Regions from separate parts of the Lysinibacillus sp. FSL L8-0126 genome, predicted to be linked through region 2. Evidence: predicted binding sites of a transcription regulator. Region 2 holds the regulator's gene; the other holds the start of a gene.

Region 1 (15,444 bases), 710 kb from region 2:
GTCAGAGAAACGACAGGAAGCAACAGTTGTGCTTTTTGAAGAAGAACAATTCGAGGCAGCATTACTAAAGGTGAAAACATTACGGGCAGCAGGAAAATTAGCTACTTTACAGTTGCGTAGTAGCCTAGTTGATGAGGCAGCCTTTTTAGCATACTTTACAGAAGTGGTGGTTGTTGGACAGGGGGAAGTAGGCGGTGAATGAATTAACAATTGCAATGCCAAAGGGACGGATCTTTGAAGAGGCATATCAAATGCTGTTAGAGGCAGGTTTTAATTTACCAGAAGAGGTAGAAATGTCACGTAAATTAATGATTGAGATACCAGAGGAAAAAATTCGCTTTATTTTATCCAAGCCAATGGATGTCCCTGTCTATGTTGAACATGGTGTTGCTGATATTGGCATTGCTGGGAAGGATGTTTTGTTAGAACAACAGCGTGAAGTGCATGAGTTATTAGATTTAAAAATTAGTCATTGCTATATCGCATCTGCGGGATTACCGAACACACCAATGAATGAAATTGCGCCTCGAATCGCTACGAAATATCCGAATATCGCAATGAAGTACTACAAGGGCATTGGAGAGCAGGTTGAAATCATCGAGCTGAACGGTTCTATTGAATTAGCACCAATGATTGGTTTAGCTGATCGCATTGTCGATATCGTTTCAACAGGGCGTACCTTAAAAGAAAATGGCTTAGTAGAATATGAGTTTATTACAGCTGTTTCATCACGATTAATTGCAAATCCCGTAAGTTATCGTATGAAGGGTGAGCGTATTATTGATCTTGTGAAGCGATTAAAGAAATGTGTAAATGAGCAAAAAAGGAATCATATTTAGCTACATATGAAGGACTAAAGGGGATTAATCCTATGAAAATAACAAAGCTTGAAAAAGGCATTTCCTTAAAAAGACCACTTGAAGGGGGAAATGAGGAACAATTAAAAGTTGTGCGACAAGTGCTAGCAGATGTTAGGACACAAGGAGATGTAGCGCTCCGTACTTATACTGAAAAATGGGACGGCTATGCCCCAGAGAGCTTACGTGTTACAGGGGCAGAAATCGAGGAAGCAGTAAATACGCTAGACCAGCAACTTTATAAGGATTTAGCAGAAGCAGCCGAAAATATTCGTCTGTATCACGAGCAACAAATACGTTCAGGCTATCGCTTAGAGCTAGGACAAGGTTCTTGGCTAGGTCAACGCGTAACAGCACTAGACGCAGTAGGATTGTATGTTCCAGGTGGTACAGCAGCATATCCTTCATCTGTATTAATGAATGTGATTCCAGCTCAGGTTGCAGGTGTGAAGCGTATCGTCATTACTTCTCCGGCAGGTCAGAATGGGAAACTGCCAGCAGGTGTCCTTGTGGCAGCTCATCTTTTAGGGGTGGATGAAATTTATAAAATTGGTGGTGCACAAGCGATTGCTGCACTTGCATATGGTACAGAAACAATTGCTCCAGTTGATAAAATTACAGGTCCAGGGAATATTTTTGTGGCTCTCGCCAAACGTGAGGTATTTGGAGAAGTAGCAATTGATATGATCGCGGGGCCAAGTGAAATTGCGGTTTTGGCAGATGATACAGCATATCCTGATGAAATAGCTGCAGATCTGTTATCACAGGCAGAGCATGATGCATTGGCTTGTGCCATCCTTGTCACTACCTCAGAGCCATTAGCTCAAAGGGTAGCTGAGGAAGTAGAGAAGCAATTGCTGGAATTGCCACGTCAGGCAGTAGCTCGTGCCTCCATAGAAACCTTCGGGGTCATTTATGTAGCTGAAACGATGTCACATGCGGTGGAAGCCATTAATTCATTAGCGCCTGAGCATTTAGAAATTGTGACAGAAAATGCTGAAAGGATTGTTGAACAGATAAGACATGCTGGCGGTATTTTTATAGGTCGGTATAGCTCGGAGCCTGTGGGAGATTACTTTGCAGGAACCAATCATGTATTACCAACGAATAGCACGGCTCGTTTTGCAAGTGGCTTAAACGTAGATGATTTTGTAAAGAAATCAAGCATTGTTTATTACAGTGAAAAAACATGGCAAGAAAATGCACCAAAAATTGCACGTCTAGCACGTATGGAAGGCTTAGAGGGGCATGCACGTGCAGTGGAATCACGCGGATGGGAGAAGGAATAGGGCGATGACAGTAAAGAAGAGATATGCAAAGGTAGAGCGTACAACAAATGAAACGCAAATTTCAGTAGCAATCGATTTAGATGGTGAAGGGCAAGCAAATCTTCAAACTGGTGTGGGATTTATGGACCATATGCTCGATTTATTTATGAAGCATGGATTATTTAATGGGACCATACAAGCAAATGGTGATACCTATATCGACGATCACCATACAACAGAGGATCTTGGCATTGTCTTAGGGCAGGCTGTTCGTGAAGCACTTGGTGATAAGAAGGGCATAAAACGCTATGGCACAGCATTTGTGCCGATGGATGATGCACTAGCACAGGTAGTTGTAGATTGCTCCAATCGTCCGCATTTAGAGTATCGTGTGCCACCATTAAAGGAAAAAGTGGGAACGTTTGATACAGAATTAGTGCATGAATTTTTATGGAAATTTGCGCTAGAGGCACGCATGAATGTTCACGTGATTGTACCTTATGGCCATAATACACATCATATTATTGAGGCGATTTTCAAAGCATTAGCACGTGCGATTGATGCGGCAGTTGAAATTGACCCACGTGTTAAAGGAGTACCATCGACTAAGGGGCTGTTAACGTGAAGATAGGTGTTATTGATTATGGAATGGGCAATTTATTTAGTGTAGAACAAGCATTAAAACGACTAGACTGTGAGGTCGTTGTGACGGCTGATGAGAGCGTGTTAGATGCAACAGATGCACTACTATTACCGGGGGTTGGCGCATTTCCTGATGCTCGCAAGCGTTTAGCAGAAACTAAATTAGACCGTTATTTACAAAAGGCACAAAGTGAAAATCGCCCTCTATTGGGAATTTGTCTAGGCATGCAATTATTGTTTGAGCAAAGTGAAGAAGTAACCCCAACACAAGGGCTAGGTTTTTTCAAGGGACATATTCAACGCTTTAGTGGTATCGAAGGAGATCAAGCATATCGTGTGCCGCATATGGGCTGGAATGAACTGATCTTGACGAATCGCCCTGCATGGTTGGACGGTGAAGTATCAGCGAAACATGTCTATTTTGTTCACTCATTTTATGCGACACATATTCAGGAATCTGAGCTTGTTGCCTATGCAGACTACTGTGGCATAAAAGTACCTGGTATTGTAACGAATGGTTCCGTGACAGGCATGCAATTTCACCCTGAAAAATCGGGAGAACTAGGCATTTATTTATTAGAGCAATGGCTGAAAGGTGTGAAGGCATGCTAACAAAACGTATTATCCCATGTCTTGATGTCAAGGAAGGTCGCGTTGTAAAAGGTATCCAATTTGTATCTATCCGTGATGCAGGTGATCCAGTGGAGCTTGCAAAGTTCTATGATGAGCAGGGCGCAGATGAGCTTGTATTTTTAGATATCTCTGCTTCACATGAAGGTCGAGAAACGATGATAGATGTTGTTCGTCAAACAGCTGCTACACTTGCAATACCTTTTACAGTTGGAGGTGGTATTCGTACGTTGGAAGATATGAAGCGTATTTTACGTGCAGGTGCTGATAAAGTATCTGTGAATACATCTGCTTTGGAGCGACCAGCTCTTATTCAAGAGGGCGCTGATTTCTTTGGTGCACAATGTATCGTTGTTGCAATCGATGCTCGCTATAGTGAAGAAGATGACACATGGATGGTTTATACACATGGTGGACGCAATAAAACAACTTGGTCAGCCGTTGAGTGGGCACAAGAAGCCGTGCGCTTAGGAGCAGGGGAAATTTTATTAACAAGTATGAATCAAGATGGTGAAAAATCTGGCTTTGATTTGGCCTTAACTAAAGCGGTAAGAGAGGCAGTGACAGTTCCTGTTATCGCTAGTGGTGGAGCGGGACATGCCGAACATTTTTACGAAGTATTAGCACAAGAGGTAGATGCAGATGCTGCATTGGCGGCTTCAATCTTCCATTACAAAGAAACGAACGTATTACAAGTAAAAGAATACTTACGTGACAAAGGAGTGGCAGTAAGATGATAGAGAATATTCGGTTCGATGAGAAAGGTCTTGTTACAGCTGTTGTACAAGATGCCAACACAAAAGAAGTGCTAACAGTGGCCTATATGAATAAAGAATCATTAGCTAAAACAATTGAATCAGGAGAAACTTGGTTTTATTCTCGTTCTCGTCAAGAGCTGTGGCATAAAGGAGCAACAAGTGGTCATAGACAACAAGTGGTGTCCGTAAAAGCAGACTGTGATCAGGATGCATTAGTGGTGGAAGTGCTACCCGCTGGCCCAGCTTGTCATAATGGTACAACTTCTTGCTTTACAGAGGTGATTCAACAAAATGAGCAGATTGGCTCTGTAGGCATCATCGCTAAACTTGTGCGTGTGATTGCAAAGCGTGAGCAGGAAATGCCAGAAGGAGCCTATACTACATATTTATTTGACAAGGGTATCGATAAAATTTGTAAAAAGGTTGGGGAGGAGGCAACTGAGGTTGTCATTGGGGCTAAAAACCGCGATGCCGAAGAAGTAAAATGGGAGGCAGCTGATTTAATCTATCACCTTCTAGTATTGCTACAAGAACAAAAAGTAAGTATTTATGATGTTCTACATGTGTTGGAAAAACGTCACGAGGAGAAATAACGGCATATTATTGATTGTATGGTATAATAGAAATTACTGTGTAAAGGAACGTAAAATGCGTTCCTTATTTCTTGTTTCGGAGGAAATATATTGGAAAAGAAACGTCAAAATGAGACTCAATCGAATATAGTGTCGTTCATTCCAACAGGCGACTATTATTATAAAAAATCAATTCAAGCAATGAATAGTGGACAAATGAATAAAGCTTATAAATATTTACAACGTGCGGTAGATTTAAGTCCTGATGATCCTATGATTATCTTGCAGCTAGCCATCGTAGAGTTAGAAGGTCAACGTTTTGAGGAAGCGTATGATCTGCTTCGTCATGCCTATCAAATTGATCCAGATAATCCAGAAATCATTTTCTATATGGCAGAAGTATCAGGATGTGTGGGCATCATGCATGATGCGAAACGTTTTGCAGAAGAGTATTTGCGGCTAGAACCAGAGGGTGCTTATGCAGATGAAGCAGCAGAAATACTAGAATTTGTCGCTTTTGAGCAGGATGATTTGGAAGACCCTGAAGAATCTGGTGAGGATTTGTATCGTCAGGAGCAAGCTCGTCGTTGTATGGAAAAAGGGGATTTTCCAGAAGCTATTACTATTTTAGAAGATTTAATTGAAGATCGACCAGCCTTTTGGTCAGCCTATAATAATTTAGCACTTGCTTATTTTTATGTAGGAGAAGAAGAGCAGGCGAAGGCTCTCTTACATACCGTGCTACGTGAAAATAAGGGGAACTTACATGCACTATGTAATTTAACGGTGATTGCTTATTATGAAAAAAATGAAGAGGATTTACAAGAACTACTAAATATACTTGTCAAAATTCAGCCATACACATGGGAGCACCGTTATAAATTAGGGGCTACATTAGCCTTAATAGGACAGTATGAATTAGCCTATAAATGGTTGCGTAGTATGCAAAAGAGAGGCTATGTTGGAGATGCTGGTTTTTACTTTTGGTTGTCACATGCGGCCTATTTCTCAGGTCATGAGGAAGTATCGAAAAGTGCATGGGATCAGCTACTAGAGCTAGACCCTGACAAAGAGGGCTTTGAGCCATGGCGCCAACAAGAAAATGAATTTGCACTTGATGCATTGGAGCATGACCGTGATTTTATTGTTGAAAAATTAGAAAGTACTTATACGAGTGAGCGCATTTTTGGTTTGTTTTTACTGAAGGGTACTGCACATAAGCAAGAAATTATCGCTCATCCGAAATTGGTTAATGTTGAACAATTAGACACATTTGAGAAATTGTTTTTAGCTTATTCACTCGGCCACGAATTTGATAAGAAGAACAAAGTAGAAGCGAGCTTTTTACGTGCTGTCAACGTACCAGAAATTTTATTAGAACAGTATGGGAAGCTCTCATCACTCATTGTACCAATGTTTCAAATGTGGTTTGTACTATGTGAACAAGCGCTAATACAAAACTATCGTTTTACAAACCCAACAGCAATTGCAGGAGCCAATGATTATTTATTTAGATCTTCACAGATGCTCAAAGTAACAAAAAAGGAAATTGCCCAACAATATGGAGTATCTGTATCAACGTTATCGAAGTATATTGATGAAATTCTAACGTTTTTACCTAATAGTCATAATTAACGTGTGAGCAACATAGTTGAATAACTTTATACTTTCACATACGATGAACATACTAACGTTATCACCAATGTTCCTTGGCGACATTATCCTATCCGTCAAGGGCTTTATCTTCTTCTGTAGGTGACGTTACACTTATTGGTTGAATGAAGATAAAAAGTATTCTGTTTAGGGGGAAGTATTGATGTCAGAAGAAAAAATTTATGATGTAGTAATAATTGGTGCAGGTCCTGCTGGGATGACTGCTGCTGTTTATACATCTCGTGCAAATTTATCAACATTAATGATTGAACGTGGGATTCCTGGTGGGCAAATGGCAAACACAGAGGAAGTAGAAAATTACCCAGGTTTTGATACAATTTTAGGGCCTGAGCTATCTACAAAAATGTTTGAGCACGCTAAAAAATTTGGTGCAGAATATGCCTATGGTGATGTATCAGAAATCATTGATGGTGAAGAATATAAAACAATTAAATCTGGTGCAAAAGAATATAAAACACGTGCCATTATTATTACAACAGGTGCGGAGTATAAAAAAATGGGTGTGCCAGGTGAAAAAGAGCTAGGCGGTCGTGGTGTCAGCTACTGTGCAGTATGTGATGGGGCATTCTTTAAACAAAAAAATCTAATAGTTGTAGGCGGTGGCGATTCAGCTGTTGAAGAGGGCGTTTATTTAACTCGCTTTGCTGATAAAGTAACGATTGTCCACCGTCGTGACAAATTACGTGCCCAAAAAATTCTACAAGATCGTGCCTTTGCCAATGACAAAATTGATTTCATTTGGAATGCAACTGTAAAAGAAATTAATGAAGCTAATGGTAAAGTTGGTAGTGTCACATTACAATCAACTGTTGATGGTACAGAATCTGAATTTGCAGCAGATGGTGTCTTTATCTATATTGGTATGTTGCCTTTAACTAAACCATTTGAATCATTAGGCATTTTAAATGACGCTGGCTATATTTTGACAAATGCCAATATGGAAACTAAAATCCCAGGTATCTTTGCAGCTGGAGATGTTCGTGAAAAAACACTTCGCCAAATTGTGACAGCGACAGGTGACGGTAGTATTGCCGCACAAGCTGTACAGCATTATGTGGAAGAGCTATTAGAGAAAATTAATGCCTAACATGGCTATTTAAAGGAAAAAAATACAATTTTAATGTGGTTTTAATATTGCTGTAACTTGAATGACATATAAAAGGTGTATGATAAAAAATGTAATTAGCAATCCCCCTTTTATTTTGTTTAGTAGGTTGTTTCCGCCTCAATTAGGTGGGAGCAACCTACTTTTTTATTTGTATAAATTAAAAAAATAAACGTATTTTTCGCCTAACATAAAAGCATTACACATGAATAAACCTAAATTGTTAATTGTCTTTACTAGAGAGTTGTAAATGAGGACAAATCTTGCAAGGTCTTGCTATAATGGGGAGTAGAATGCAAAAGTGATTAGAGGTGTGCCTATGCAAAGAATTGCAAATTTAATTGCCGTAAAAGACGGTAAAGTATTATTACTTCAGAAACCAAGAAGAGGCTGGTACGTTGCTCCAGGAGGGAAAATGGAGAGCGGTGAATCCATCTTTGAGGCTGCTGTACGTGAGTTTCAAGAAGAAACGAATGTCACACCTTTAAATGTTCATTTAAAGGGTGTTTATACGATGATTATTAAAGAAAATAATGATGTAGTGGATGAGTGGATGCTCTATACATTTGTTGCTAAGGATGTAGAAGGTATACCATTCGAAGAAACGAGAGAAGGCAAGCTTGCATGGCACCCAGTAGAGGATTTAGCACATTTGCCAATGGCTGAAGGAGATCGAACTAATTTACAATTTGCGGTTTCGCAATCAGGCATTCAATATGGCACGTTTGACTATACAACGAATTTTGAATTACTTCATCAAAAAATACAAATATCAAAAGAACAATAAAGGAGTTGCATGACAGTGGTGGTTGAAGGCCAACAATGTACACACGAATTGGTTATTATTACAGGAATGTCTGGGGCTGGGAAGACCGTAGCTATTCAAAGCTTTGAGGATTTAGGGTATTACTGTATTGATAATTTACCACCAGCGTTACTTACAACTTTTTTAACTCTGCTAAGAGATTCTGGTAAAAATAGTACGCGTATTGCAGCCGTAATGGATATGCGTGGTGGCGACTTTTTTGATGCTCTTATTGGCGCGTTAGACCATATACTAAAAGAAGGCGATATTGATACTCGTATGTTATTTTTAGATGCAGACGATGCCACATTAGTTAGACGCTATAAAGAAACAAGACGTGCCCATCCACTAGCAGTCAATGGTTTACCTTTAGATGGCATTAAACAGGAACGTGCACTTTTATCTGAAGTAAAGGGCCGTGCTAATTTTGTGTATAACACATCGAACATGAAACCGAAGCAATTACGTGAAAGAATTGTCAATGAATTCGCTAGTGAGGCAGATACTATTTTTACCGTGAACATTATGTCCTTTGGCTTTAAACATGGAATGCCTATTGATGCAGACTTAGTGTTTGATGTTCGTTTTCTTAAAAATCCTTATTATGTGGAGGAGCTACGTCCCAAAACAGGACTACAAACAGAGGTATCCTCTTATGTTTTAGCTTTGGAAGATACGCAAATACTCATAAAAAAACTAACGGATTTATTAGATTTTATGATTCCTCTTTATCGACAAGAAGGTAAGTCACAGCTTGTCATTGCTTTTGGTTGTACTGGCGGTCAGCATCGCTCAGTGACATTAGCAGAATTTTTTGGGGCATATTTAGCAGGTAAGGAAAATACGGTTATTACGCATCGTGATATTAATCGTAGAAAGGAATGAGTGAATGGGGAAAAAGCAAACAAGGCTTGTCGTAATAGGTGGTGGTACAGGGCTTTCCACATTACTACGCGGGCTGAAGCATCACCCATTTGATATTACTGCCATTGTGACAGTGGCAGATGATGGGGGTTCTTCAGGCCGTTTACGTGATGACTACGATATTCCGCCACCTGGTGATGTACGTAATGTGATTGCGGCATTATCAGACATTGAACCACTTGTAGAGCAAATGTTTCAATATCGCTTTTCAGCATCAGAGGATTTAAAAGGTCACTCCTTAGGAAATTTAATGCTTACGGCACTTACTGATATTACTGGAGATTTTAATCATGCTATAAGTGAAATGGGCAAGGTTTTAAAAGTTCATGGTCGTGTCATACCAGCTGCAAATAAAAAAATAAACTTACATGCTGTGCTAGAGGATGGTTCAATTATTGAAGGAGAATCAAAAATTCCAACAGCATCAAAGCGCATTGATCGTGTTTTTTTAGTACCCGAAAATGTGCAACCGTTACCAGAAGCCATTCGTGCGATTCACCGTGCAGACTATATTTTAATAGGTCCAGGAAGCTTATATACAAGTATTATTCCAAATCTGCTTGTGAAGGAGATAGGGGAAGCTGTTGTGAAAGCGAAAGGCAGAAAAATATATGTTTGTAATTTAATGACGCAAAAAGGTGAAACGATTTCTTATACAGCAGGTGATCATGTAACAGCCATACATAAGCATGTTGGCGGCGATTTTATTGATTCTATTTTAGTAAACGACGAAGAACTCCCTAACCCTGTAAAAGAACTATATAAAGAAGAAAGAGCAGAGCCAGTGACATTTGATGTGGCAAAGCTTGAAAGTATGGGCTTAGAGGTTATACAACGTGATATTGCTACAATTCGGTCAGATGGGACTGTTCGACATAATGCTATCAATGTTGCAGAATGGCTGGTAGATTATGCTGATATTTACCAGCAAAAAGTAAGAAGACCCATTATAGAAACATAATGGATTGATTGTATATGGTAAGATGAACATATACATAGAAATCATGATTGAAAGGGGGGCATGATATGTCTTTTGCTTCTGAAACAAAAAAGGAATTAACGCAAATAGAAGCGGACAATCATTGTATGAAAGCAGAAGTTTCTGCCCTAATTCGTATGAATGGTTCATTATCCTTTGCAAATAAACAACTAAGTTTAGACGTGCAAACTGAAAACGCTGCAATTGCTAGAAGACTATATACGATTATGAAAAAATTGTATCCGTACAATGTAGAATTGCTTGTTCGTAAGAAAATGCGACTGAAAAAAAATAACGTGTATATTTGCCGTGTAAGAGAAGGTGCGCGCGAGCTGCTAATTGATTTAGAAATCATCTCAGACGACTTTCAATTTAACCATACAATCTCAAGAAAGCTCATCAAAAAGAGTGGTCAAAAAAGAGCTTATTTAAGAGGAGCATTTTTAGCAGGAGGTTCTGTCAACAATCCAGAAACATCAGCCTACCATTTAGAGATTTATTCTTTGTATAAAGAGCATGGTGAGGCATTGATGGATTTGATGAATGAATTTGAACTTAATGCCAAAACAATTGAACGAAAAAAAGGTTTTGTCACCTATTTAAAGGAAGCAGAGAAAATTTCAGATTTCCTTAATATTGTTGGCGCACATCAGGCCATGATGAAGTTTGAGGATGTGCGCATATTGCGAGATATGCGAAATAGCGTCAACCGTATTGTGAACTGTGAAACAGCCAACTTAAACAAAACTATTGGTGCAGCATTACGACAGGTAGAGAATATTCGATTTATTGAAAATTCAATTGGTCTGGATCAGCTACCAGAAAAGCTACGTGAAATAGCACGTCTACGGGTAGAATATCAGGATGTGACATTAAAAGAGCTTGGTGAAATGGTATCAAGTGGAACGGTTAGTAAATCAGGTGTTAACCATCGATTGAGAAAAATTGATGAGATTGCTGATGCATTAAGACGCGGTGAAAAAATAGGTGGTTAAGTTTTCATACTTTTCAGGTATGAATGTCATGCGTAATCGCTTATTGTTCTTTTGCTAGTAAGTGAGGTAAGATAAAACTAATAGATGAACGGTAGTGAAGGGGAGTTTTGAGTATGATTGAGAGAAGAGTCCAGGTCAAATTAAAATTAGGACTACAAGCTAGACAAGCAGCACTATTTGTGCAGGAAGCAAATCGTTTTAGTGCGGATATCTTTCTGGAAAAAGACGAGAAAAAAGTAAATGCCAAATCCATTATGGGTGTCATGAGCTTAGCAGTCGCTAAAGGCACTGAAGTTACTTTAAGTAGTGACGGCAGCGATGCGGAGCAAGCGGTTACAGCATTGGCTACAATTATCGAAAATGAAGACTAACATTCATTGAACACAAAAGGCATCACAGAGCAAATCTGTGATGCCTTCATAGTGTTGAAAAACAAAACCATCCATAGCGTTTTTGTGAAAGGCGAAAATGGATTTCCATTGCAGGCTACTTGCTTTCCTGTGGGCGAGCGCCGAGCAGCTTCCTCCGCTACCGCTCCGTTTAGAGGCTCGCCTGTCTCGCTATCCCACGGGAGTCAAGTAGCCTTCCACCCCAATCCATAAAAATGTTTCTTTTTAGAAAGGTTTTCAAATAAAGTGAAGGTATTCACTACGCTTTATGGAGAAGTGTTGTCATCCATCACTTCTCCGCATTGAAAATAAGAGCCTATCCTCTTTCTAATAATATAAATAAAGGGCTATTTTGTTCAGGAAAAGACACTTTTGCAGAATGGTTGATGGGAGTGGAGCCAGCGTCACTCCTAGGGGATTAGCGTCCTAGAGGAGCCCCCTGGAGCGAATGCAGTGAGTGAAGCGCGCCCCCTGGAAAGGATGCTGGCGGAACGGAAATCAACCCCTCGCCTTTCAAAATGGCTGTTTCTGCCGTTGACATCACCTTTTCTCAACAACACGAAAGGCATCACAGAGCGAGTCTGTGATGCCTTCTCATTTTTATTTATTATCGCTACGGTGCATAATGTGATCGATTAAACCATATTCTTTAGCACGTTCAGCAGTCATGAAATTATCACGATCTGTGTCTCTAGCAATGACTTCAAGTGGTTGGCCTGTGCGTTCAGATAAAATGCCATTTAATTTTTCACGTAAGAATAAAATACGTTTAGCAGCAATTTCAATTTCTGTCGCTTGACCTTGTGCGCCACCTAGTGGTTGGTGAATCATTACTTCTGCATTTGGTAATGCAAAACGTTTACCAGGCTCACCAGCAGCTAGTAAGAAAGCACCCATTGATGCAGCCATACCAATACAAATTGTTTGAACTTGTGGTTTAATGATTTGCATTGTGTCATAAATAGCCATACCAGCCGTAATTGATCCACCTGGTGAATTAATGTAAAGAGAGATATCTTTATCTGGATCTTCCGCTTGTAGGAAAAGAAGTTGTGCAACAATGGAGTTAGCCACATTGTCATCAATAGCGCTTCCTAAAAGAATAATACGGTCTTTAAGTAGACGTGAATAAATGTCATATGCACGTTCACCGCGACTTGTTTGTTCAATAACTGTAGGAATTAAATTCATGTTAAATCCTCCTTAAAAAACTAAATTCGAATACCTTTGCTGAAAATTTCCATTGTTATTTCAGCTGTATCCTTATCATACACATTATAGTCAGGGAAGGTCAAATATTAACCCTGCTAAAGTGAAATAAAAAAAATAAAATGTTTTTGCATTCTATGGTTGAATTATATGTGATAGGCTTGTATAATAATTGAGGTTATAAGTTTAAAGTACAGTACACTATTTTGCAGGTATGCTTCAAAAAATGAGGGTTATCTACATCATGCTTTTCGTAAGCCTAGAGTGAGTACTTTTTTTTTGTGCCTTTGCCCTCGTGGTGTAATGGATAACACGTAAGATTCCGGTTCTTGCACTGGGGGTTCGATTCCCTCCGAGGGCGCCATTTTACTGAATATAGATAGACTTGTTATAGCTCATCTCCTAATAAGTAGTTTAGCAGCCTGCTTAGCGGAGATCGAGAGGGAGATATAGGTGCAATACTGTCCTAGTTGGCATTATTCCCCTATTTATTCCTTTCAAACCTTCAAAAAAGCAATAACTCCAAATTATTTTTTAGTGGACATACTGTACGTGAAGACTAGAAATAGTCGAAAAAAAGAATCCTATCTGAGGGGATTCTTTTTTTTTTGCCTAAATTTATCGAAATTTGGTGTGGATTGTAGTGTATATATATTAATTTTAGATTAGATTTCTTGTTATTTATACATGTTTCTTCTAATTATATAAGTTTATTATAAATTAATATGAAAAAATATTTAGTTTTATGCGAAAAGTTGTTGTCTAAATACTATAATATTAATATAATTGACCTAATAGTCTAACATTTCCGAATTGCGAAAAATAATACGCATTTCGGAAAATTATCGAAATAGGGGGAAATACAATGAAGAAAACAGGTTGGATGCTACTGATGATGGTTGCAGCATTAACATTAGCACTTGCAGGATGTGGTACAAAGGATGGTGCATCTTCAGGAAGCTCATCTTCAGAAGATGGTAAGAAAATATATAAAGTTGGTACAGAGGCAACTTTCGCACCATTTGAATCTGTTGACGATTCAGGGAAAATTGTGGGGATTGATGTCGATGTTTTAAAAGCTATTGCTGATGAAATGGACTTTGAAGTTGACTGGAATAACATTGGTTGGGAGCCAGTTTTCCAAACAATTAAAAACGGTGAAACAGATATTGGTGCTTCAGGAATCACAATTACTGAAGAGCGTAAAGAATCATTTGATTTTACAGAGCCTTATTATGAGTCTCAATTATTGATTGTTGTAAAAGAAGATTCAAAAATTAAATCTCTAGCTGAACTAAAAGATAAAAAGGTATCAGTACAAATTAATGCTACAGGTCATATGGCGGCGAAAAAGCTACAAGGGGAAGCAAGTACAAATATTATGGCGTTTGAAAGTCAACCAATCGCAATTCAAGAGATGTTAAACGGTAACGTTGATGCAGCTATTGGAGACAATGCGGTAGTTTACGAATACATTAAAGCGCATCCAGATCAAAAACTAAAAGTAATCGAAGATGATGCATTTGAAAAAGAATATTATGGCTTTATGGTTCAAAAAGGAAACAAAGAGCTATTAGATAAATTAAATGAAGGTCTTAAAAAGATTAAAGAAAACGGTAAATTAAAAGAAATTACAGGTTCTGATTTCAAGTAATAAATGAATGATGACGCCCCTAGTATGCTAGCGGCTCATTCACTTTAAAGGGGAAATGGGGTTTTCGGATGGACATCTTTGACTTACGCTGGGACATTGTCTGGAACTACCGAGATATGTTTATACGGGGTATTGGCGTAACAATTATTTTGACACTTAGTGGTTATTTTGGAGGTATTCTATTAGGACTATTTTTAGGCCTAGGAAAATTATCGAGTAAAAAATGGATTTATTGGCCATCAAAATTATATATCGATTTATTCCGTGGAACACCAATGCTTGTGCAAATTTTATTAATTCACTTAGCAGTTATTCCAACAATTTTTGGTCATTCTTTAGGATATATGGTGTCAGGGATTACAGCGCTCGTATTAAACTGTGCTGCTTACAATGCGGAAATTTTCCGTGCAGGTATTCAAAGTATTGCAAAGGGGCAAATGGAGGCAGCTCGTTCTTTAGGGTTAACACATAACCAAGCGATGCGTAAGGTCATTTTACCACAGGCATTTAGACGTATGATTCCACCATTAGGGAACGAATTTATCGCATTATTAAAAGATTCTTCATTAGTAACAGTTATTGCAGCACCAGATATTTTATACGCAAGTAAGGTAGTAGCAGGTGCAAGCTTCCGCTTCTGGGAACCGTACATCGTTGCTGCACTACTCTATTTAGTTTTAACATATGGTGTAACGAAGATCGTGGCATTTATCGAGAAACGATTTAGCAATAGTTATGTCCCTCGTAAAGCTAAGGCAGAAGGGCGGGAAGCAAGATGATAAAAATTGAAAACCTACACAAATATTTCGGAAAGCTTGAAGTATTAAAAGGCATTGATTATGAAATCCAAGAGAAACAAGTTGTTTGTGTGATTGGACCATCTGGCTCAGGCAAAAGTACATTTTTACGATGCATCAATATGCTGGAAGATGTAACAGATGGTGCTATTTATATTGAAAATGTGAAAATTAATGCGCCAAAAA
Region 2 (15,444 bases):
GTTTAAAGGCGGTACAGGGTGTGAATATGTACCTTAATCAAGGTGAATTAGTAGGGCTAATTGGACCTAATGGTGCTGGGAAAACAACCAGCTTTAATATGCTGACAGGGGTTTATACCCCAACGGAAGGTATAATTACTTTTGATGGTATGAGATTAAATGGACTGGCACCATATCAGGTGACGCAAAAGGGTATTAGCCGTACGTTCCAAAATATTCGCTTATTTAAAGAGCTATCTGTTCTAGACAATGTTAAGGTAGCCAATCATTCTCTTGCTAAGCATTCCATGTGGTCTTCTATTTTCCGTTTGCCAACTCATTTCAAGGGTGAGGCAGCAATGGAGCATCAATCAATTGAATTCTTAAAAATCTTTGGCTTAGATGTCTATAAGGATGAACTAGCGAAAAATTTACCATATGGAATGCAGCGTCGTTTAGAAATTGCTCGTGCTTTAGCAGCGAATCCCAAGCTACTATTATTGGATGAGCCAGCAGCAGGGATGAACCCACAGGAAACACATGATTTAATGGAGTTAATTGCATTTATTCGTAAAGAATTTGGCTTAACCATTTTGTTAATTGAGCATGATATGAGCTTAGTTATGGGTATTTGTGAACGCATTTATGTACTCGATCATGGACAATTAATTGCTGACGGGACACCAGAAGAAATTCGCAACAATCCTAAGGTAATTGAAGCGTACCTTGGTGAGGAGGTTATCGGCTAATGCTAAAAGTACAAAATATCGATGTTTATTATGGCAACATCCAAGCATTAAAGGGCCTCTCTTTAGAAGTAAACGAGGGTGAAATTGTAACGTTAATCGGTGCAAATGGTGCTGGAAAAAGTACATTGTTAAAGACATTATCAGGTTTACTGAAGCCAAAAGGTGGCATTATTGAATACGAGGGCTTCTCTATTGCTGGGAAGGCAGCACAAACTATTGTTAAATCGGGAATTTCCCACGTTCCGGAGGGTCGTCGTGTTTTTGCCAATATGTCAGTAGAAGAAAACTTAGAGCTTGGTGCCTATCTACGTAATGATAAAGCTGGTATTAAAAAAGATATGGATCATGTTTTCGAGCTATTTCCGCGCTTATTAGAGCGTCGCAAGCAGCAGTCAGGCACATTATCTGGTGGGGAACAGCAGATGCTTGCGATGGGCCGTGCCTTAATGGCAAAACCAAAACTGTTATTAATGGATGAACCTTCGATGGGTCTTGCACCGCTAATGGTTAAAAACATCTTTAATATTATTGAACAGGTCAATAAAGAAGGTACAACTGTATTGCTTGTTGAGCAAAATGCTAATATGGCTTTATCTGTTGCTAATCGTGCGTATGTACTTGAAACAGGACGTATTGTTTTAGCTGGTTCAGCAAAAGAGCTTCAAGAGAGCGAGCAAGTAAAAGCAGCTTATTTAGGCGGATTATAGAATTTGAAGGGCATCTCAACAAAGAGATGCCCTTTCAGTTGATCTTCGATATATCAAGATTACCTCTTGATAAAGCTGATCCCTTGAAAAATCAAAGGTAGCCTTTTTACTTTATTTTTTGGTAAGGTGGAAAAAAGGAGTGATACATGTTGAAGTTTTCAGCACAATATTTTATTAAACAATTAAATTTAGCCGAACATCCAGAAGGAGGCTATTACATTTCATCATTTCGTGCCACAGACGAGCTAGCAGTGAGAGATGTTCAGAGACCTATTTATACGAGTATTTATTTCTTATTACGCTCACAAGATATCTCACATTTACATCGATTGCAATCAGATGAGCTATGGTATTACCATGCGGGAAGTCCACTAACAGTTCATATGATTTTTCCCGATGGTACCTATGAGGCGAAAAAGCTTGGTTTGAATGTAGAAGCTGGTGAGGTACCACAAATTGCAGTTCCGAAAAATACCATTTTCGGCTCATCGGTGGAGGATTCCGAGACGTTTAGTCTAGTCGGGTGTATGGTTGCACCAGGATTTGACTTTGCAGATTTTGAATTGTTTACACAGGAAGAGCTTTTAGCAGACTATCCTCAGCACGAGGGAGTTATTCGTAAAATGGCTTACAAAACCATTAAATAGAAAAGTAGCCGTCTCAAAGTTTTTGAGACGGCATGATTTGTTCACCATAGTATTTCTTCAGGATAATTCAGTTGTATTTGGATATCATGTAATGCTTGCTTAGTCGTAATGGCTGCTTCCATTAGAGTTGATTTTAATGCCAAATATTCATGATCCTCTACCATTAATCGCACCGCAAATGCCGCTAAATGTGCTTTTCGCTCCTCTTTACTTAATTGAATATATTCTAGATTCAGAACATCAACATATTGCGTAGCAAAACGGAAAGTGAATGGATTTTTAGCATGTAGCATTCGGACAAACATAACGTAATCTTCCTCATCAATCTCCTGTTCCAAACAATCGGCAATAGCCGCTTGAAACTTGCGTAAAATGGCAATTTCATAATTCCACATGGACGCATTGTTTAACTGCTGATGCAAATCAATAAAATCATTTAAAGCAATCGCACTAAATATTATTTCTGGCCAAAGAATTTCTGTGGCAAAATAAACATTTTTATTAGGAAAGATCAGTTCATGTTGTGTCAGGACATTTTTATTAAGTCCGTTACTCACAAAATCAAGGTGATGTTCCCCGAGCATAGCATGTCTTAGTTTATAGCATACGCTTAAAATACGTAGTCGAGGACCTTGATAATCATAGTATTTATTTTCATCACCAGTTACTTTATAGATCGCATTGATTAGTTCATCTAAATCCCAATAATCCCCGCTAACCCGTACCCCTGTTAGTTGCTCTGTGCTTTGAATAGATATCATAGTCCTCGCCCTCCTTTAAGTGCTTATTTAGGTGTGTAGTTGAGTAGTTTGAATAGTTCTGTTCGTTCCTTATCTGTTAAATCACGCCATTGGCCCACTTTTAAATTACCAAGCTTAATATTCATAATACGAATACGCTGTAGGCGCTTAACGGAATAACCTAGCGCTGAGCACATTCGGCGGATTTGACGATTTAAGCCTTGCTCTAAAATGATTTTAAAAACTTTGTCCGAAATCTTTTCTACACGACAAGGTAAGGTTGTTGTATCTAGAATATCAACACCGGCTCCCATTTTTTTAATAAATTGCGCTGTTATAGGCTGATCAACTTGAACGATGTATTCTTTTTCATGATGGTTTTCTGCACGCAGAATTTTATTGACGATATCGCCATCATTAGTTAATAACAATAATCCCTCTGATTCCTTATCGAGACGTCCGATATGAAAAATACGTAAGGGATGATTGACGAAATCAACGACATTGCCTTTTATATGACGCTCTGTTGTACTTGTAATGCCGACAGGTTTATTCAGAGCAATATAGACAAGCTGTTGTTCTTTCTTTACCTCTTTTCCATCAACGCAAACTATATCACCCGTTTCAACCTGACTACCGACAGTCGCCAACTGACCATTAATGGTTACTTTTCCTTCAGCAACCCATTTATCAGCACCACGACGGGATATGATGCCTGTTTCACTTAAATATTTATTAATACGCATATTGTTCTCCTATATTTTATATTATTTTTAAGTATACCTTAACGTGTACATGCCGTGAATTCTAGAAGCTTTTCTAGCAAAAATAAATTAAATGGAAAAGTTTTTGAAAAAGTTGAAATTATTTTACGTTTCTGACAATATAGTAGTTGAGAGGGTTTCTATGAAAATAGTGTTATTCCGATATAAAATAACGTTTTTTCTAGATAGTTCTCATTAAATTGTGTAAAGGGGAGAAGTAAAATGGTTTATGCATTTCCAAACACTGAAGGATCGGTAGTTCAATTCAAACAGAAATATGATAATTATATTGGTGGCGAATGGACACCCCCAGTGAAAGGTCAATACTTTGATAACGTCACTCCTGTTACTGGACAAGTTTTTACACAAGTAGCACGTTCCACAGCTGAGGATATTGAACATGCACTCGATGCAGCACATGCTGCTAAAGATGCATGGGGCAAAACATCACCAACAGAACGTGCAAACATTTTACTTAAAATTGCGGACCGTATTGAGGAAAATCTAGAAAAGCTAGCCGTTGCTGAAACATGGGATAACGGTAAAGCGGTGCGCGAAACATTAAATGCAGATATCCCTCTTGCAATTGATCATTTCCGTTATTTTGCTGGAGTCTTACGTGCTCAAGAAGGTTCCGTTAGCCAAATTGATAACGATACAGTTGCTTATCACTTCCATGAGCCGATTGGTGTAGTGGGTCAAATCATCCCTTGGAACTTCCCACTATTAATGGCAGTATGGAAGCTCGCACCAGCACTTGCAGCTGGGAACTGTGTCGTATTAAAACCTGCAGAGCAAACACCAGCATCTATTATGGTGCTTGTGGAATTAATAGAAGATTTATTACCACCAGGAGTTATTAATGTTGTGAATGGATTTGGCTTAGAAGCAGGGAAACCGCTTGCATCCAATCCTCGCATTGGTAAAATTGCCTTTACAGGTGAGACGACGACAGGTCGTTTAATTATGCAATATGCATCTCAAAATCTTATTCCCGTTACATTAGAATTGGGCGGTAAATCACCAAATATCTTCTTTGAAGATATTATGGATAAAGATGATGCCTTTTTAGATAAAGCCGTAGAGGGCTTCGTACTATTTGCTCTCAATCAAGGAGAAGTATGTACATGTCCTTCACGTGCACTGATCCAGGAATCTATATACGATAAATTTATGGAGCGTGTACTACAGCGTGTAGAAGCCATTAAAGTGGGCAATCCGCTTGATCCAAACACAATGATGGGTGCGCAGGCTTCAAGTGAGCAAATGGAAAAAATTCTTTCTTATTTAGATATTGGTAAGCAAGAGGGTGCACAATGCCTAATTGGTGGCGAGAAAAATAATGTAGGCGAGGGCTTCGAAAATGGCTACTACATTAAACCGACAGTCTTCAAGGGAAATAATAAAATGCGTATTTTCCAAGAGGAAATTTTCGGACCAGTTGTTGCTGTAACAACGTTTAAAACAAAAGAGGAAGCACTAGAAATGGCTAATGATACATTATATGGCTTAGGTTCTGGCGTTTGGACGAGAGATATTAATACAGCTTATCGCTTCGGTCGTGAAATTCAAGCAGGTCGTGTTTGGACAAACTGTTACCATGCTTATCCGGCACATGCTGCATTTGGCGGCTATAAAATGTCAGGTGTTGGTCGTGAAAATCACAAAATGATGTTAGCACATTACCAACAAACGAAAAACCTATTAGTTAGCTACAGCGAAAACAAACTTGGTTTCTTCTAATTCGTAGGGAGGTGCATGAGCGTGGTTGAACGTGTACTAGCTACAGAAGAAGCGCTGGCACTAATCAATCTATTAAAAGATAAACATGGACCTGTGATGTTTCATCAGTCCGGCGGATGCTGTGATGGCTCCTCGCCAATGTGCTATCCAGAAGGTGATTTGCTATTAGGAGATCAGGATGTGTGCCTTGGAGAGATTGGTGGTGCGCCTTTCTACATGCACAAAAATCAATATGATTACTGGAAGCATACACAAATCATATTGGATGTTGTTGCGGGCAGAGGAGGCATGTTCTCATTAGAGGGCGTAGAGGGAAAACGTTTCCTAACAAGGTCAAGAGCCTTCACATCTGAGGAGTTACGAGAACTAGGGTTAATTTAAATGAAGGATAGTACAGCGGCAGAAAAATTTGCCGCTGTTTTTTATATTAATTTTTGTGGAATAGAGTATGTAAAGCGATATTAGTTGATGAATTTCTTAAAAATAGGAATAAATGTAATCGATCCTTTAAGGTGACGGTAAATAATAGTTTTCTTGTGGTTTTTGCTATCATCCTCAAGACCTCCTTTTATAGTTGTTAATATTTCCTATTAAATCAGATAAATGAAGTAACATACATTAAATTAAGTTTACTTTTTATGTTAATTGTTACAAAGAGGATTGAATCTTTCGCACAGATTGTAACGTAAAATGGGTAAAGGAGTGTGCTAAATATGGATTACGCGCTGATTGAAAATGAACTTACAAATACAGTTGAGGATGTATCAAAGGCTGCTGGTTGGACAGTCGATCGTAAAATTGTTTTAGCGATTGCTAGTAAATTTGTAGCGTCAGGAAAAACTTTTGATGCAATAAGATATAAAAATGTTCTGCAAGAGATGAAGAAGCAATCCTCGTGGATGTCCCCTTTACGAACAACAGTTGGGTATAGTATTGCCGCCAATTTATTGGAGCAAGAAGATACTGAAAAGGCAGTCGAGAATTTACTTACAAACGTGAGTATCTTGAAGGAAGCAAAATTTAGAAGCGGCAATTTCAGCTATATCGGAGCACAGTTTTTGACTGAGGATGAACAAAATAAAAAAGCACATGCACAGGCAGCTAGAACTTTATTCGATGCTATTCGTAAACATCATCCATTTTTAACATCTTATGAGGACATTCCTTATGCAGTGTTATTGAGTAGTCCATCTGATGATGTTGAGCTACGGGCGGAAACAATGAATCAATATTATAAAGAATTACGAACATATAATTTTAATGCTGGTAATGAACTACAGTGGCTATCACAGGTATTAACATTTTTATCCCCACAATTTGATGTTAATCTAGCACCAAATGTTGTGGCACTCCGTGATACACTCAAAAACCAAAATGTAAAGGTCAAGGCTATGCATTATCCTTTACTCGGCTTTTTAGCCATACTAAGTCTTACTAAAGCACAGCTTCAAGATATTATTGATTTATATCATGAATTAAAGGACTTGAAATTATTAAAATGGCACCGTGAATTTGTTCTCTTTATGGCTGTACAAATCGCTATTTATGATATGGCGAAGGTGCAAAAATCTTTGTCCATGACCATTATGTCTTCCATTGAATTATTAATCCAAGCACAGCAAGCAGCGATGATAGCTGCGGTTAGTGCAGCTGCTATTGCATCAAGTTCAAGTTCTTCATGATAGAATAAAGGAGAACTTGATTATTTGGAGGTGCATTTGAAGGATGAAGGAAACAAAACTATGGATGAATGGTCAGTGGCAAGATGCCAAGGAAAGCTATGAGCTAACATCTCCGTATAGTGGTGAGGTTATTGCTCAGGTAGCAAAAGCATCGATACAAGATGTAGAGAGAGCTATCGAAGGTGCACAGCAGGCATTCCAATCGTTTAAAAAGACTACAGCCTACGAACGTGCCGAAATATTATATAAAGTTGTTGAGATTATGCGACAACGTAAAGAAGAATTTGCTGAAATTTTAGCATTAGAGGCAGGGAAGCCTATAGTAGCAGGATTAGCCGAAATGGATCGTACAATCGCAACCTATCAATTTGCGGCAGAGGGAGCTAAACAGTCTAAGGGTGAGACTGTTCCGATGGATGCAGCACCTGGAGCTGGAGATCGTATAGGCTGGACAAAACGAGAACCATTAGGTGTAATCTCAGCCATTACGCCGTTTAATTTTCCATTCAATTTAGTGGCACATAAATTAGGCCCAGCATTTGCAGTAGGTAATACGGTTGTATTAAAGCCAGCAACACAAACGCCGTTAAGTGCTATTGTGATGGCTGAAATTTTTCGTGAAGCAGGATTACCTGATGGCGCGTTGCAGATCGTAACAGGAAGTGGTGGCGAGCTTAGTGATACACTTGTTACGCATCCATACGTCAAAAAAGTAACCTTTACAGGCAGTAGTAAAGTTGGTTTGAGCATTAAAGAAAAGGTCGGTTTGCGTAAAATAACGTTAGAACTAGGTTCTAATGCAGCCGTAATTGTCGAACCATCGACGCCAATTCATAAAATTGTTAGTCGTTGCGTAAGCGGTGCTTTCAACTTTGCTGGACAAGTATGTATTTCGTTACAACGTATTTATGTGCATTCGTCCATCATTGATGAATTTACTGAAGCATTCGTTGAAGAAACGAAAAAACTTATAGTAGGAGACCCGTTAGATACAAAGACAGATGTCAGTGCCATGATTAATCCAAATGAGGTAGAACGTATCCGAGCGTGGGTTGAGGAAGCGCAAGAACAAGGGGCAGTTATTGCAACAGGTGGCGAATTTACAGAACGTACTCTAACACCAACAGTTATGACGAATGTAACAGCTGACATGAAAATTATCTGTCAGGAAACATTCGCACCAATCGTCTCAATTGTTTCATATGAAACATTAGACGACGCGATTCGACTTGTGAACGAGTCGGACCTTGGTCTAAATGCGGGTATTTACACGAATATATTGTCAGATGCCTTATATGCAGCAGACGAATTACAGGCTGGTACTGTCATTATTAATGATATTCCGACATTCAGGGTAGATAACATGCCATATGGTGGTGTGAAGATGAGTGGTTATGGACGAGAAGGAATTAAGTGGGCCATTGAGGAAATGAGCGATATGAAATTTATTTCGATGAAAAAATCATTCTAAATTTGCATCAGCTCTTCTTCTGCGATACGATGACGAAAGAACATTACATGAAGGGAAGTTGCAAGTATTATGCCAAACAACGCTGTACCAATGAGCCAATCACGTACGGTTCAATCGCGTCTCGTATTACCCCCAGACACAAATAATCACAATTCTATTTTCGGTGGAAGAGTGTTAGCTTATATTGATGAAATCGCTGCTATTACAGCAATGAAACATGCGAAGGGACTCGTAGTTACAGCCTCTATTGATTCGGTTGATTTTTTATCGGCTGCACATGTAGGGGATATTCTTGAAATCGAGAGTATTGTTTCGTCTACAGGACGTTCTTCTATGGAAGTTTACGTTCGTGTTGTTTCTCGTAATATTGAGACTGGCGAGGAAAAATTAACGACAGAATCCTTTGTTACGATGGTTGCAGTAAATGAGGAAGGGAAACCAGTACCAGTTCCTGCGATTTATCCTGAAACAGATGAAGAAAAACGTTTGTTTGAAACAGGGCCAGCAAGACGAGAGCACCGTAAGCAAAAACGTGCATTACCACATTAAGGAGAAAGGGAAATTCGCTTTTAAAAGTGAATTTCCCTTTCATTTTACATATTTAGTTCATTAACTACATTAATAAGAGAGTCAGAAGAAGAAGAAACGAGCGTAGCTCCCTGTGATAATTCAGTAATTAGATTAGAGATGGCTGAAATATCTCTTGATGTGTTGACATATTGCTGTTGAATGCCAGAAACAGCATCGGCAATATCATTAAATGACTTGGATAAATTCTCTTGTGTATTGACACTGTGCTGAATTTTTTGATCCACATTAAGAACGGAATTGGCCATCGTTGTAATATTGCTTTCTGTTTCTTTAATGAGGTGTGAAACATTTTGTACGGCATTTTTTGTTTCCTCAGCAAGCTTGCGTACTTCCTCAGCCACCACCGCGAAACCTTTCCCATGTTCTCCAGCTCGAGCAGCCTCGATGGAAGCATTTAAGGCTAATAAATTGGTTTGATCAGCAATACCTGTAACAAGTCCAACAATCTCAGAAATTTTCTGAGAAGAAGTACGTAGCTGATTCATCGTTACCTCCAGACTGTTGACACTTTGTAAAATGACTTGGATTAAATCATTTTGTTCTTTAAGCTGCAGTTGACCACGTCTTGATTTTTCTTGGGTATCTGCTACGAAGCTTAATCCTTGCTTTGTCGCCACAGCAATATCATCTGTCTGCGAGGAAATAACCAATAGTGATGCTGCTGTTTCTTCACTAATAGAGTTGAGCTCCTCTGCTGTACTCTGAATGGTTGTAACAAGAGAGTTTTTTGTTGCATCAGCCACTGAGCGAATGCGTTCTTCTTCATTTTCATAGGCCTCAATCACAAGCTGTTGCTCGAAATTAATGATTTTACAAAAAGCATTTATGGCACGAATGGCATCTTGTTTTGAGATGTCCACTTCGCTCACAAAATTTGTGAATGTAGAAGTGAGTGATTGGAATGAGGCAATATACCATTTGGATTGTAAACCAATTCGCACGTGAGTCTCGGCAATTGCCTTTCTTTCGGCAATGTAGGCATCATTTATATGACTCTCAAAAATATCACTTAAATGTTTATGTAATGTAATTTTCAAACGGTCAATATGTGATGTTCTATTAATAATATCGATTAGATCTTGGCTTAAACTAATGGCAGCATAAAATTGCTCCACCATTGCAGGGATGAGATCCTTTGCAAGCGGTTGTAGTTGTTTAATGATTGCTAAATCGTCTACTGTTAAATTTAAAAGTTGCAATTGTTTTTGAAGATTTGGGTAGTTCGATACATCTAGTCGAACATCATTCTTAAAATTTTCAGGTGTTAATGTAATTGAATAGTTAGCACTACTGTTTTTGGAAAACCAACTCATTATTATTTGCTCCATTCCTAATATCCATAATAAATTGTAAGTAAAAAAGCCTTTTGAAATTTGTTAGGTTTGTAAATTTGATAAATAATTGGTATTAAATCTATTTTACTATTATTTGCTGAATATTTGGTTAAAAATTTGGTTATTTCTTTATTTTTTTACTTTATTGTCAGTTCAATTAGTGAAGCGAAGTAAATTTGAATTTAAAATAGGAAACCTGTAAAATACGAACTGTTTAGCAAGATAGAGACTGTACGTAAAAAGGGAGTAGAGGAGGTATTATATGGAGAAAAAGCGTTTTAAATTTGTCATCCCAGTCATGGTTATTGTCGCAATTGGCTCTGTTTATATGTTACGAAACTATTATGCTGAGGTACCCTCTGTTGAGCGATTATTAATTACAATCTGTGCAACTTTGGGATCAGGCGTACTAGCATACTTTTTATTTCCGCAGCAAGGTGATAATAAAATTGATGATAGGGGACCCTATTAACTTCTTGAAAAAGGAGACTGCTCGTTTCATGACAAAACGAGCAGCTTTTTTTATGGTTTAAATAATTTAAACCAGCCTTTATGTTTAAAGATAGCTAGCATAAAGATCGCAATAATAATCATGGAGCTTAGTACAATAAAATAGCTGTAATGGCCATGAAGCTCAGGCATGTTATCAAAGTTCATGCCATATACACCAGCAATAAAAGTAAGGGGAATAAAGATAGTTGATACAATGGTTAAAGTCATCATAATGCCGTTCATGCGACTTGAGCTCATAGCCATATAGCTATCGCGCATATCCGCTGTCAATTCTCGATTGGATTCAACCATTTCAGTTAGTTTAATGAGATGGTCGTATATATCCCCGAAATAAGCTCTTTCTGATTTGTTTAAAGAAAAACGGTAAGAATTAAGAATTCGATATAAAAGATCTCGCATCGGTAAAATAGTGCGTCTAAGGTCAAGCAAATCGCTACGGAATTCGAAGACAATCTTCATGGCATTTACGTTGCTTTGGTATGTAAGTTCGCCTTCAAGTGCATTAAGATGATCTTCAATTTTATAAACAAGAGGGAAATAGCTATCCACGATTTTATCAATTGTTTGATATGTTAAATAAACCGTCCCCCGTTCCCAATTCTTTGGTTGGCTTGCTAGTATCTTTTGTACCTTATCTATTTCAGGAACAGGGTTTTTATGGAACGTCACAATAAATTTATTGGAGGCAAAAATATTAACCTCTTCTGCAGCTAGGGTCTCTTCATTTACTCGATGAATAACAAAGAAATGAAAATCATCATAGAAATCGAGCTTTGGGCGCTGTAATCGCATTAAGCAATCTTCAATAGCAAGCGGATGGAAATGGAAAAATGTATCTAATAATGATTCTTCTTCGGCTGTAGGGCAATTAAAATCAACCCAATACCATTCAAATTCTTGCTGATGTATAACTTCCAATGGAAAATCTTTTAGTAATTGTTGTTGTTTTGTAATACCAATGGTGCTTATCACGGTTTTCACCTCAAATTATTTACTACAAAATATTTATTTAGTGCCCCTCTTTAAAGCATACCCAACCAGCAAATAAAGTAGTGGCAAAAAATCTAGAAGGTTTTGTAAAGCCCGCCTTTTGTAGCAGTGTTAAAATATCCTCTTCACGCATAAACGAAAGGGAGCGAATGGATTTTTCCATCTCTGCTACATCAGATGCAGAAAGCTTTGTATGTTGTAGCCAATAGGAACGCCATAAATCAAATTGTAGTTCAGTTTCTAAAGAGCCGGGCTGACCATATTTTGAGACAAGGACAAACGGTGCTCCAGGCTTTAAATGTCTTGCGATTTCTTCTAATGTAGATAGTTTTTCTTCATAACCCAGAATAAAATGCAGAACGAGAACACAACTTGCTGCATCGTATTTTATGGAGGGTAATTGAGTATCTAGTATTGTTCCTTGGTGGAAAGACAGCGTATTGGGTAGAGTGTGTAGACGTTCCTTTGCTATGCTGAGCATGGACTCTGATGGATCAATACCTGTGAATGACCAGTCGGGCCTTCCATCTGCAAGCTGTAAAATTTCATTGCCGCTTCCTGCACCCACAATTAACATATCAGCTTTATCTGGCAGTGTGGAATGATAAAAGGTTTGTATTAAACGTAGCATGGCATCATAGCTTGGCAATGTACGACGAATACCCTTTTCATATTCGTTTGCTAATGTGTTGTTAAATTCCATCTCTCATCACAGCCTTCCAAAAAAAATTTAATAAATCTTATTTAATGTGAAACTATTACGGGTATAGTTCCGTAAATAGTAGTACATAAAACATAGACAAAGTACAAAGAAAGGGTTGATATATATGGAGACTAAATGGTCTAAAGTAATCATACACGCAAGTGCATTTTTTGCGCCATGGTTAGTACCTATTATTTTCTTCTTAATTAGTTCGGATGAGGAAGTGAAGGCGATTTCTATTCAAGCATTGCTCTTCCAAATTGTTATGGGTATTTTAATCGCTATCTCAGTTGTTTTAAGTTTTGTTCTTATTGGGTTACCGTTTTTAATCATTTTCGGCATCATGTTATTTGTTGTACCAATTATCGGTATCGTAAAAGCATTGTCTGATGAGCCTTGGCGTTATCCAATTGTTGGTCGTTGGGTATAATTTTCATAGACGCAAGTATATGCTAGTTGCATATGCTTGCGTTTTTTCTATGACTAATAAGGGTACATTAGGTATATGAGCAAATTATAACCCGCGCAGTTTTAACTGAAAAAGTGCTGTTTTTCGTACTAAAATAGGCATTTTAAGACTTTTCACTTTTCTATGGGCGAAATCATTGCAATTTTTTTGAAGCGTTTTGTATAATATACTAAAAGAAAGTCAAAGATAGTCAAAGTCAGTGAAGCAAGCGAGGTGTATTCCTAAAATGCGTAATATATCAGACATCATAGAAGGTTACTTAAAGCAAGTACTTGAATTAGGTGGAGAAGGGCATATTGAAATTAAACGGAGTGAGATTGCTGATAAATTTCAATGTGTGCCATCACAAATAAATTATGTAATTAATACAAGATTTACTGCCGAGCGAGGTTACCTTGTTGAGAGCAAACGTGGTGGTGGTGGGTACATACGAATTTTACGTGTCCGCGCGCATTCACAGATTGATTTAATCGACGATGTTCTCAGACAAATAGAAGGTGGAGCATCTCAAACGATGGCAGAAGATTTAGTATATCGGCTCATCGATGAGCAGGTAATTTCAAAACGAGAAGCGAAATTAATGTTAGCAGCAATTGATCGCTCCACAATCGATTTACATCTCCCTTTAAGAGATACTATTCGAGCAAAGATCTTGCGAGCAATGCTGACAACAATCAAATATGAACAGCAAAAATAGTGAGGTGATGGAAATGATATGCGAACATTGTAAACAACGTAATGCGACAGTTACAGTAACACAAGTTCAAAATGGGCAAAAGGTGGAGCACCATTATTGTGACGTCTGCGCCTCACAGTTCCATCCATTTCATGCAGAGTTTAAACAAGAGCCAGTGTCTATTCAACAGCTATTGTCGAACTGGTTCGGCTCGCCTACATGGCAAAAGGTGGGGGAAAAACAACAAGTTCAACCACAACAGCAAACATGCCCACAATGTGGATTTTCGTATAAACAATTTTTAAAAGAAGGTAAATTTGGATGCCCGAGCTGTTATGACACCTTTAGTGAGCATTTGCCTAAGCTCTTTAATCGCATACAGGCAGGCCCTCAACACATTGGTAAAATGCCTGGTGCTCGCAGTAATGTGTATGTCATTAAAAAGCAAATAGAGGATATCCGCAAGCGTATGAAGGCCGCTGTAGCAGAAGAACAATTTGAGGAGGCGGCGAAGCTCCGTGATGAAGTTAAAGAGCTAGAGAAGCATCTACAATTTGAAGGTGGTGATGTGTCATGATGATTGATTCATTTTTAGAGCGTGCGACTCCAACGTGGATGCATATCAAGGATGATTATTCAGATATTGTCATTAGTACACGTATTCGCCTTGCTCGAAATTTAGATGGCTATCGATTTCCATTAGCTTTCTCAGAGAATGAGGCACTGCAGGTGGAACAGGCAGTTACACATGCACTAAGTGATAGCCCAACGCTTCAAAATGATTATGCTTATTTTGCTATTAAGGATTTAACGCCTCTACAGCGTCAAATTCTTGTAGAAAAGCATTTGATTAGTCCACAGCTTGCTAAAAAAGAGCAAGTAGGCTCCATACTTCTTTCTGAAGATGAATCCGTTAGCATTATGGTGAATGAAGAGGATCATTTACGCATTCAATGTATGACAGCAAGCTTTCAACTTCAAAGTGCCTATGAACAAGCAAATAAAATTGATCGTATCCTAGAGAAAGTATTACCGTATGCCTTTCGAGATACTTTTGGCTATTTAACAAGTTGTCCGACGAATATTGGCACGGGTCTTCGCGCATCGGTCATGATGCATCTACCCGCACTGACATTAACCGGGCAAATGAATCAAATTATTAATGCCATGACTCGCTTAGGAATGACTGTAAGAGGTATATATGGGGAAGGCAGCGAAAATTTAGGAAATGTTTATCAAGTGTCGAATCAAATTACACTTGGGAAGACAGAAGAAGACATTTTAGCAGACATACAAAGTGTCGCTGAAAAGATTATCCAAAAAGAGCGACACGCAAGAGGGAAGTTGATGGAAAAGGCAGAGCTTGCTCTAGAAGATAGAGTATATCGGGCTTTAGGTACCCTTACACATGCGAGAATTCTAACAAGTGAGGAAGCCGCTACCTGTCTATCTAATGTTCGTTTAGGAGTAGATCTACAGTTAATTGATGGGATTCAAGCAACAACCTTAAATGAATGTGTTGTTAGTATGCAACCAGGTTTTTTACAGCACTATGCAGGTGAGGCACTGCCCCCTGCTGAACGGGATCGTGTCCGAGCGGAAATGCTCCGTGAGGCATTATCTCAAGAATATGCGAATAAGCCTATAAATGGGGAAAAAGGAGAGGATTTATATGATGTTTAATCG

Evidence for each region. The regulator CtsR, encoded in region 2, represses protease genes until heat stress. The targets are predictions, from matches to a motif close to ATGGTCAATAAAGGTCAAACA.
Region 1: the regulator CtsR is predicted to act here: its motif matches at 12,876-12,896, upstream of clpP (ATP-dependent Clp endopeptidase proteolytic subunit ClpP).

What each region holds. Positions count from the first base shown of each region.
Region 1 covers NZ_CP152028.1:2,365,027-2,380,470, forward strand. The annotation lists gene MHI34_RS11575 (ATP phosphoribosyltransferase regulatory subunit) at 1-202, shown strand, start outside; gene hisG (ATP phosphoribosyltransferase) at 195-839, shown strand; gene hisD (histidinol dehydrogenase) at 872-2,146, shown strand; gene hisB (imidazoleglycerol-phosphate dehydratase HisB) at 2,151-2,750, shown strand; gene hisH (imidazole glycerol phosphate synthase subunit HisH) at 2,747-3,379, shown strand; gene hisF (imidazole glycerol phosphate synthase subunit HisF) at 3,373-4,134, shown strand; gene hisIE (bifunctional phosphoribosyl-AMP cyclohydrolase/phosphoribosyl-ATP diphosphatase HisIE) at 4,131-4,748, shown strand; gene MHI34_RS11610 (tetratricopeptide repeat protein) at 4,839-6,362, shown strand; gene trxB (thioredoxin-disulfide reductase) at 6,544-7,488, shown strand; gene MHI34_RS11620 (8-oxo-dGTP diphosphatase) at 7,826-8,293, shown strand; gene rapZ (RNase adapter RapZ) at 8,303-9,196, shown strand; gene MHI34_RS11630 (YvcK family protein) at 9,201-10,196, shown strand; gene whiA (DNA-binding protein WhiA) at 10,262-11,209, shown strand; gene MHI34_RS11640 (HPr family phosphocarrier protein) at 11,323-11,580, shown strand; gene clpP (ATP-dependent Clp endopeptidase proteolytic subunit ClpP) at 12,199-12,789, opposite strand; tRNA gene MHI34_RS11650 (tRNA-Arg) at 13,097-13,171, shown strand; gene MHI34_RS11655 (basic amino acid ABC transporter substrate-binding protein) at 13,673-14,461, shown strand; gene MHI34_RS11660 (amino acid ABC transporter permease) at 14,530-15,240, shown strand; gene MHI34_RS11665 (amino acid ABC transporter ATP-binding protein) at 15,237-15,444, shown strand, end outside.
Region 2 covers NZ_CP152028.1:1,650,594-1,666,037, forward strand. The annotation lists gene MHI34_RS07930 (ABC transporter ATP-binding protein) at 1-728, shown strand, start outside; gene MHI34_RS07935 (ABC transporter ATP-binding protein) at 728-1,435, shown strand; gene MHI34_RS07940 (cupin domain-containing protein) at 1,582-2,082, shown strand; gene MHI34_RS07945 (hypothetical protein) at 2,124-2,843, opposite strand; gene rluF (23S rRNA pseudouridine(2604) synthase RluF) at 2,867-3,568, opposite strand; gene adh (aldehyde dehydrogenase) at 3,809-5,329, shown strand; gene MHI34_RS07960 (DUF779 domain-containing protein) at 5,351-5,710, shown strand; gene MHI34_RS07965 (DUF4003 family protein) at 6,043-7,011, shown strand; gene MHI34_RS07970 (aldehyde dehydrogenase family protein) at 7,055-8,482, shown strand; gene MHI34_RS07975 (acyl-CoA thioesterase) at 8,552-9,031, shown strand; gene MHI34_RS07980 (globin-coupled sensor protein) at 9,076-10,386, opposite strand; gene MHI34_RS07985 (hypothetical protein) at 10,670-10,879, shown strand; gene corA (magnesium/cobalt transporter CorA) at 10,930-11,892, opposite strand; gene MHI34_RS07995 (class I SAM-dependent methyltransferase) at 11,930-12,613, opposite strand; gene MHI34_RS08000 (DUF4870 domain-containing protein) at 12,738-13,043, shown strand; gene MHI34_RS08005 (CtsR family transcriptional regulator) at 13,309-13,779, shown strand; gene MHI34_RS08010 (UvrB/UvrC motif-containing protein) at 13,793-14,335, shown strand; gene MHI34_RS08015 (protein arginine kinase) at 14,332-15,441, shown strand; gene MHI34_RS08020 (ATP-dependent Clp protease ATP-binding subunit) at 15,431-15,444, shown strand, end outside.